Linked DNA regions of Tistrella bauzanensis. The protein of the gene in region 1 interacts with the protein of each later gene in a pairwise test. Links are inferred from orthologs where the notes say so. Each region holds a gene or a part of one and is shown in the gene's direction. Other genes may lie near its edges.

Region 1 (2,999 bases):
GCCAAGCTGCGCATCGCGCGGCGCACCGATGCGCCCGCCTGGGATGCCCCTGCCGTTGCCGACGATCTGTTCAGGGAGGCCGCACGATGATCCGCCCCGGCACCGTTCTGCTTCTGGGTTGCACCGCCGCGATCGCGGCGGGCCTGTTCTGGGTGAAGTATCGGGTGGCCAGCCTTGAGGATGCCTATGTTGCGCGCAATGCGGAATTGCTGCGCGAGCAGGAGTCCATTCACGTGCTGAAGGCGGAATGGGCCTATCTCAACAATCCCGACCGGCTGGAGCGCCTGGCCGCCGAGTATCTTGAGACCGCGCCGGTTCAGGGGCGCCAACTGGTCAGCCTGGCGTCGCTGCCGCTGCCGCGGACCGAAACCGAGCCGCGCCCGCGCAACAAGCCCGGCACACCGCCCGCCACCTGGCCGCTGGTCGAGGCGTTGCCCGAGGCACGGGGTATGACGGTGGCGTCGGCGGGGACGCAAGGCGGCCGCAGCCTGACCGCGGCCCGCGGCGCCACGCCTGATACCGACAACGTCGTGTTGACGGGGGTCACACGATGAGCCCGCAGGATCGCATGCCACCCCGCCACGATACCGCCGGCCCGTCTGGACAGGCTGGATATTCCGGGCAAGCCGGACAGGCCGGCGCCCGCCCGCGTGTGCCGCTGCCGCGCGCGCGGCGAGTGCGGCTGGGCGTCGCCCGCGCGGTGAAGCTGGACGGCAACGTCAAGCAGGCGTTGGAAACCGGCCGCAATCGCGTGCTGTTCACCGCGGCTTTCTTCGTCCTGGCCTTTCTGGCCCTGTCGATGAAGCTGATCGCCGTGGGGGTGCTGCATGACGGCGGCGAGCCCCGGGTCGCGCGTGGCGCGCCGCCGCCGCAACTCGTGCTGGACCGTGCCGACATCGTCGACCGCAATGGCGTGCTGCTGGCATCGAACCTGATCACGGCATCGCTTTATGCCGATCCGAAACTGGTCTTCGACCCGGTGGATGCGGCGACCCGCTTGCGCACGGTGCTGCCGCATCTGAACCAGACCGATCTGATCGCGCAGCTTTCGGGCGACCGGCGGTTCGTGTGGATTCAGCGCGGTCTGAAGCCTGAACAGCAGTATGAGATCAATGCGCTGGGCATTCCGGGGCTGTATTTCCAGCGCGAGCAGCGCCGGATCTATCCGCAGGGTCGGTTGCTGTCGCATGTGGTCGGCTTCACCAATGTCGACAACACCGGCCGTTACGGGCTGGAACAGGGCCTGGACCGTACCCTGCGTGAGCGGGCCGAAACCGGTCGTGGCCCGCTGGTGACGACCATCGACATCCGCGTGCAGCAGGTGATGCGCGACGCGCTGCGCGCGGCGGTGGCGGAATTCCAGGCGATCGGCGCCACCGGCATCGTGATGGATGCCCGCAATGGCGAGATCCTGTCGATGGTGTCGTTGCCGGACTACGACCCGAACGCGCCGGTGGATCCTGAAGACAAGGCGATGTTCAACCGGGCGACGCTGGGCGTCTATGAAATGGGGTCGATCTTCAAGGCCTTCACGGCCGCCCAGGCGCTGGATGCGGGCGTGGTGAGGATCGATGGCGGCTTCGATGCCACCGACCCGATCAAGATCGGCCGGTTCACCATCCGGGATTTTCATCCGGAGCGGCGCTGGCTGAGCGTGCCCGAGATCATGCTGTATTCGTCGAACATCGGTGCGGCCAAGATGGCGCTGGCACTGGGGGCGACGCGCCAGCAGGACTATATGCGCCGCTTCGGCTTTCTGACACCGGCCCGGATCGAGCTGCCCGAGGTGGGGGCGCCCCAGGCGCCGCATCCATGGCGCGACATCAGCGTCATGACCATCGGCTTCGGCCATGGCATGGCGGTGTCGCCCTTGCAGGCGGCGGGCGGCATGGCGGCGCTGCTGAACGGCGGCTACAAGGTGCCGGCGACGCTGGTCAAGCATCAGTCGGGTGAACGGGTGGTCCGCGAACGGATCATCGACGAGAAGGTGTCGATGCAACTGCGCAAGCTGCTGATCAGCGTGGTCGAAGCTGGAACCGCCAAGAAGGCGCAGGCGCCGGGCTATCTGGTTGGCGGCAAGACCGGCACGGCGGAAAAGGCAGGTGCTGGCGGCTATCGCCGCAAGGCATTGCTGACCTCGTTCCTGGGCGGGTTTCCGATGAATGATCCCCGCTATGTGGTGCTGGTGTCATTGGACGAGCCGAAACCGACGCCCAAGACCTATGGTTATGCGACATCGGGCTGGAATGCAGCGCCGACCGCGGGCGAGGTGATCCGCCGGATCGCGCCGCTGCTGGGTGTGCGGCCACAGGCGATCGACGGCGCGCCGCTGGAGGGCCCGGTGCTGCCGCAGCAGCGCGACACCGAGCTGCGCTATGCCCTGGTCGGTGACGAGGACGAAGTCGCCGTCAGTGACGAGCTTCCCGAGGTGCAGAATGCGGCTTACTGAGCTGGTCGATCGCAATGTGCCGGTGCTCGGCGGTGATCCCGTAATTACCGGGATCACCGCCGACAGCCGTGCCGTGGGACCGGGCATGCTGTTCGCCGCCATTCCGGGCACGGCCCATGACGGACGCAGTTTCATCGCGGCGGCGGCGGATGCCGGCGCTGTGGCTGTGCTGGCGCCGCGGGGCACTGTCGTGCCCTCCGGTCTGGCTCTGGTCGAGGCGGACGAGCCGCGTGGCGCGCTGGCCCGCATGGCGGGCCGCTTCTATCCGCGCCGGCCGGATGTGATCGCCGCCGTCACCGGCACCAATGGCAAAAGCTCGGTGGTCAGCTTCACCCGTCAGATCTGGATGCGGCTGGGCCTGTCCGCCGCCTGCCTGGGGACGCTTGGCTATGAAGGGCCGGGCGATCTGTCGGCGCCGGCGCTGACCACGGCCGACCCGGTGGCCCTGCACCGGCTGCTGGATCAGGCGGCACGCGCCGGCGTCGGTCATCTGGCGCTGGAGGCGTCCAGCCATGGCATCGACCAGCACCGGCTGGACGGGATCGCACCG
Region 2 (4,292 bases), on another replicon or contig:
GGGCGGCGCCGGCGGCCAGATGGGCTGCCGGGTCCAGATCATTGCGCACCGACAGTTGAATCACCGGAATATCGGCCGCGGGCGCCATCAGCAGCAGCGGGATGAACACACCGTGGTCGAAGCCGCGGTCGGTGTCGGCCGTGGTTGCGAAACCGCCATCGGCGAGCAGGCCGCGCACCCGTGCCGCCAGATCGGGCGCGCCGGGGGCCGGATAGCGCAGGTCGTAAGTGTGGGGCGGAAAGCCGTAATAGTCGAACAGCAGCCCGGGCGCCGTGTCGCCGGTGACCGCGAAATCATCGGTCATCCAGTGGGCCGACACCACGATGATGGCGGTGGGCCGCGCCGGCAGGCTGGCCAGCAGGCCGCGCAGGAAATCGCTCATGCGGGTCCAGGTGTCGCGCGGCGACCAGTCCATGAAGAAGCAGGGGCCGCCACCATGGGGAATGTACAGGCTGGGCATGCGGGTCGTGCTGGTCCTGGTCACGCTTGTCATCTCCGGGGGAACACCGGAAATGATTATGCGCCGGCCCAGGCGCCCGGCAAAGTCGCATGAAGGTCACGACATGGGACGGGGCGTTCCGCTTACTGTCCGGCTTCATGCCTGTTCCCGTCCCGTTCCGAGATAAGCCCTGATGCGTCGTCTGCCAGCCTCCGTTCGCCGTGCCCCTGTTCTGTCGCCGCAGCCCGCCGGACGCACCGATGCGGGCGACGGGCCGTTGATGGCCGAGATCCACCCGCGTGCCGGCCGCCGTGGCCATCGCGGGTCCGGTGGCGGCAGCGGCAGTGGCGCCGGCAACGGCAGAAGGCCCGGTGCCGGCGGGCGCCCGCGGCGGCGCTGGTGGCGGGGTATCGCCATCGCCGCCGGCGTGGTGGTGCTGGTGGCGGCCGGCTATATCGGCTGGGTGTTGCGCGACCTGCCATCGCTCGACGAATTGAACCGGCCGGCCACCGAACCCGGCATCACGGTGCTGTCGGCCGACGGTACCGCGATCGCGGTCTATGGCCGGCTGACCGGGCGGCAGATCACCGTCAACGACCTGCCACCGGCGCTGGTGGAAGCCGTGCTGGCGACCGAGGACCGGCGGTTCTATGACCATCCCGGCATCGATGTCTTCGGCATCGCCCGGGCGGTGGTGGCCAATCTTCAGGCCGGCCGGGTGGTACAGGGCGGCAGCACCATCACCCAGCAGCTTGCCAAGATGCTGTTCCTGACCCCTGAGAAGTCGTTTGAACGCAAGCTGCGCGAAGCGGTGATGGCGCTGCGGCTGGAAGCGGTCTACGACAAGAACGAAATTCTGGCGCGCTATCTGAACCGGGCTTATTTCGGCGCCGGCGCCTATGGCATCGATGCCGCCGCCCGACGCTATTTCGACCGGCCGGTGGAAGACCTGGATGTGGGCCAGTCGGCGATGCTGGCCGGGCTGTTGCAGGCGCCATCGGCCTATGCGCCGACCTCGGCGGCGGCGCGGGCCGAGCGGCGGATGCGGGCGGTGCTGGCCAATCTGGTCGATGTCGGCTACCTGACCGCCGATGAGGCCCGTGCGGTGCGGGTGCCGAAGGTGGCACCCTCGGCGCGCGCGACAGTCGGCGCCACCAACCGGCGCTGGTTCGCCGACTGGGTGCTGGACCAGTTGGCCAGCCAGATCGAGCCCACCACCCGCGATATCGTGATCCGCACCAGCCTGAACCATGGCCTGCAGACCGCGGCCGAGGCGGCCGTTTCGGAGGTGCTGACCGCCGATGGCGGCAAGGTCAAGGCCGGCCAGGGCGCCTTCGTGGCAGTGGCGCCCGATGGCGGGGTGCTGGCGATGGTCGGCGGCCGGGACTATCGGACCAGCCAGTTCAACCGTGCCACCCAGGCCTGGCGGCAGCCCGGATCGACCTTCAAGGTCTTCGCCTTTCTGGCGGCGCTGGAAGCGGGCTGGGGCCCCGACAGCACGGTGCTGGATGCGCCGGTGACGGTCGATGGCTGGTCGCCGGCCAATTTCGAACCCGATTATGCCGGCCGCGTGCAGTTGATCGACGCGGCGGCCCGCTCGCTGAACACCGCCACCGTGCGGCTGGCCGAAGAGGTGGGGCGTGACCGGGTGATCGCCACCGCCCGGCGGCTGGGCCTGTCGGGCGATCTGCCCCAGGGCCCCAGCGTGACCCTGGGCACCGGATCGGAAAACCTGCTGGAGATGACGGCGGCCTATGCGGTGCTGGCCAATCAGGGCCGGCCGGTGGTGCCCTGGGCGATTGCCGAGGTGACGACGGCCGACGGTACCGTGCTCTATCGCCGCGAGGCGCCGGAACCCGCCGATCCGGTGCTGTCGGAACGCACCGTCCAGGCCATGAATGCCATGCTGGTGCGGGCGGTGGAAAGCGGCACCGGCCGGGCGGCGCAACTGCGCGGCGCGGTGGTCGCCGGCAAGACCGGCACCAGCCAGGATTATCGCGATGCCTGGTTCATCGGCTATACCGGCGCGGTGGCGGCGGGCGTGTGGGTCGGCAATGACGATGACAGCCCGATGCGCGGCGTGACCGGTGGTCGGCTGCCGGCCAAGATCTGGGCGCGGGCGATGTCGGAAGGCGGCGGCCGGCTGATGCGGACCCCGCCGCCGGTGCTGCCGGTGCGCGCGCCGGTGATGGCCGATGCCGGCACCACCACCAGTGACGATCCGCTGTCACGCCTGCTGCGCGGCCTGTTCGGCGACGACACCGCCGCCCCGCAGGCAGCCGGGCCCAAGGCGGCGCCGGCGCCACGCAACGACCCGGCGCCACGGCCACAGCAGCCGTCGCTGGGCAATCCGCCGGCCTATCCCGGCGACGACCGCTTCCACCCCTGACCGCTCGATCCGGCCGCAGCCTCAGCCGTTGGTGATCGGCGGTGCCGGCGTCGGGCGCACCAGCCGGAAATAGGCGAGCAGCGCCACCGCCGACAGCACCAGAATGGTGGCGGCGATCGGGGTTGGTGTGCCGTCGGCCAAAGGTGCTGTCGCGGCGGCGACGATGCCGCCGGTGGTCATCTGGCTGCAGCCGATCAGCGCCGAGGCCGTGCCGGCGATGCGCGGATAGGGCAGGATCGCGGCGGTGAAGGCCTGCGGCAGCGCCAGGCCGGCGCCGGCGAGCAAGGCCGCCGCCGACAGCGACACACCGAGTGGACCGTCTATACCGGCCACGGTCTGTGCCGCCATGGCAAGACCGCCCAGCGCCATGATGGCGATGCCCAGCCCCAGCAGGTTCAGTGATCCCAGCCGCATCACCAGCCGGCCGCCGGTGGCAGCCCCCAGCACATAGCCGGCGACCGCAAGCCCAAAGAACAGGCCGAAACGGTCCGGCGCCACGCGATAGCCTTCGATCAGCAGCACTGACGAATTCGACACCCAGGCGAACAGCCCGCCAAAGGCCGAACAGGTGCAGATCGCCAGCCCGACGAAGCGCCGGTCGCGGATCAGTCCGCCCATGCTGCGCAGAATGGTCAGCGGCCGGATGCGGCGGATGTCGCGATCGGTGATCGGTTCGGGCAGGATCATCACCGCGCCTGCGATCAGCAGCAGGCCGATGCCGGCCAGCACCGCGAAATTGGCCCGCCAGCCGAACAGCACCTCGATCTGACCGCCGATCATCGGCGCCACCATCGGGGCCAGCGCCGTGGCCGAGGTGATGGTGGCGAAGATCGAGCCCGCGCGTTCCGGCGGGAACAGGTCGCGGACCAGCGCCCGGCCGATCACCGCGCCCGCGCAGGCACCGGTGCCCTGCAGCACCCGCGCCAGCACCAGGTCGTCGATGGTCACCGAGTACAGACACAGGATCGAGGCCGCGACCTGCACCGTCATGCCGGTGATCAGCACCGGCCGCCGGCCCAGGGCGTCGGAAACCGGTCCATAGACGAGCTGCGCCAGCCCCCACATATAGCCGGTCAGCGTCAACTGTGCGGTGGCGGCATCGGTGCCCAGATCGCGGCCCATCGCCGGCAGCGACGGCAGATAGAGATCGGTCGACAGCGGCCCGAGCGCTGTCAGCGCGATCAGGAACAGGATGATGATCCGGCTGGGCCCGGAGGCTGAGGGGCGGCCGGTTCCTGACGGATGGCCCGTTGCTGACGGATGGCCCGTTCCTGACGGATGGCCGGTCGGGGGCTGAGGCTCTGCCATGTCGGGTGGCGCCGATCTGAAAAGGGGCGTCTGTCGGGGGAGATGGGCAGGCCACAGCTTACAGGCGCCCGCGCCCCGCTGGTTATAGGCGCCCGCGCCCCGGTGGCCAAGCAATCCGGATGAACGGCCCGCCGGGTATTTCGTTTCGAAATATGA

What was found. The genes of interacting proteins can lie anywhere in the genome.
Region 2: the proteins of IEW15_RS00460 (region 1) and IEW15_RS24310 interact in binary tests that used the Escherichia coli proteins (3 or more experiments, as listed by UniProt). The link is inferred for Tistrella bauzanensis from one-to-one orthologs.

What each region holds. Positions count from the first base shown.
Region 1 is NZ_BMDZ01000001.1:109,742-112,740, forward strand. It holds IEW15_RS00460 (peptidoglycan D,D-transpeptidase FtsI family protein), read left to right. Parts: upstream 1-550; coding sequence 551-2,449; downstream 2,450-2,999. Other genes in the region: rsmH (16S rRNA (cytosine(1402)-N(4))-methyltransferase RsmH), read left to right, coding at 1-90; ftsL (cell division protein FtsL), read left to right, coding at 87-554; IEW15_RS00465 (UDP-N-acetylmuramoyl-L-alanyl-D-glutamate--2,6-diaminopimelate ligase), read left to right, coding at 2,436-2,999. UniProt on the Escherichia coli protein: Essential cell division protein that catalyzes cross-linking of the peptidoglycan cell wall at the division septum. Required for localization of FtsN.
Region 2 is NZ_BMDZ01000117.1:724-5,015, forward strand. Bases 383-3,273 are described here. They hold IEW15_RS24310 (transglycosylase domain-containing protein), read left to right. Parts: upstream 383-719; coding sequence 720-2,828; downstream 2,829-3,273. Other genes in these bases: IEW15_RS24305 (DODA-type extradiol aromatic ring-opening family dioxygenase), read right to left, coding at 383-493; IEW15_RS24315 (multidrug effflux MFS transporter), read right to left, coding at 2,850-3,273. In the rest of the region: more of IEW15_RS24305, read right to left, coding at 1-382; more of IEW15_RS24315, read right to left, coding at 3,274-4,136. UniProt on the Escherichia coli protein: Cell wall formation. Synthesis of cross-linked peptidoglycan from the lipid intermediates.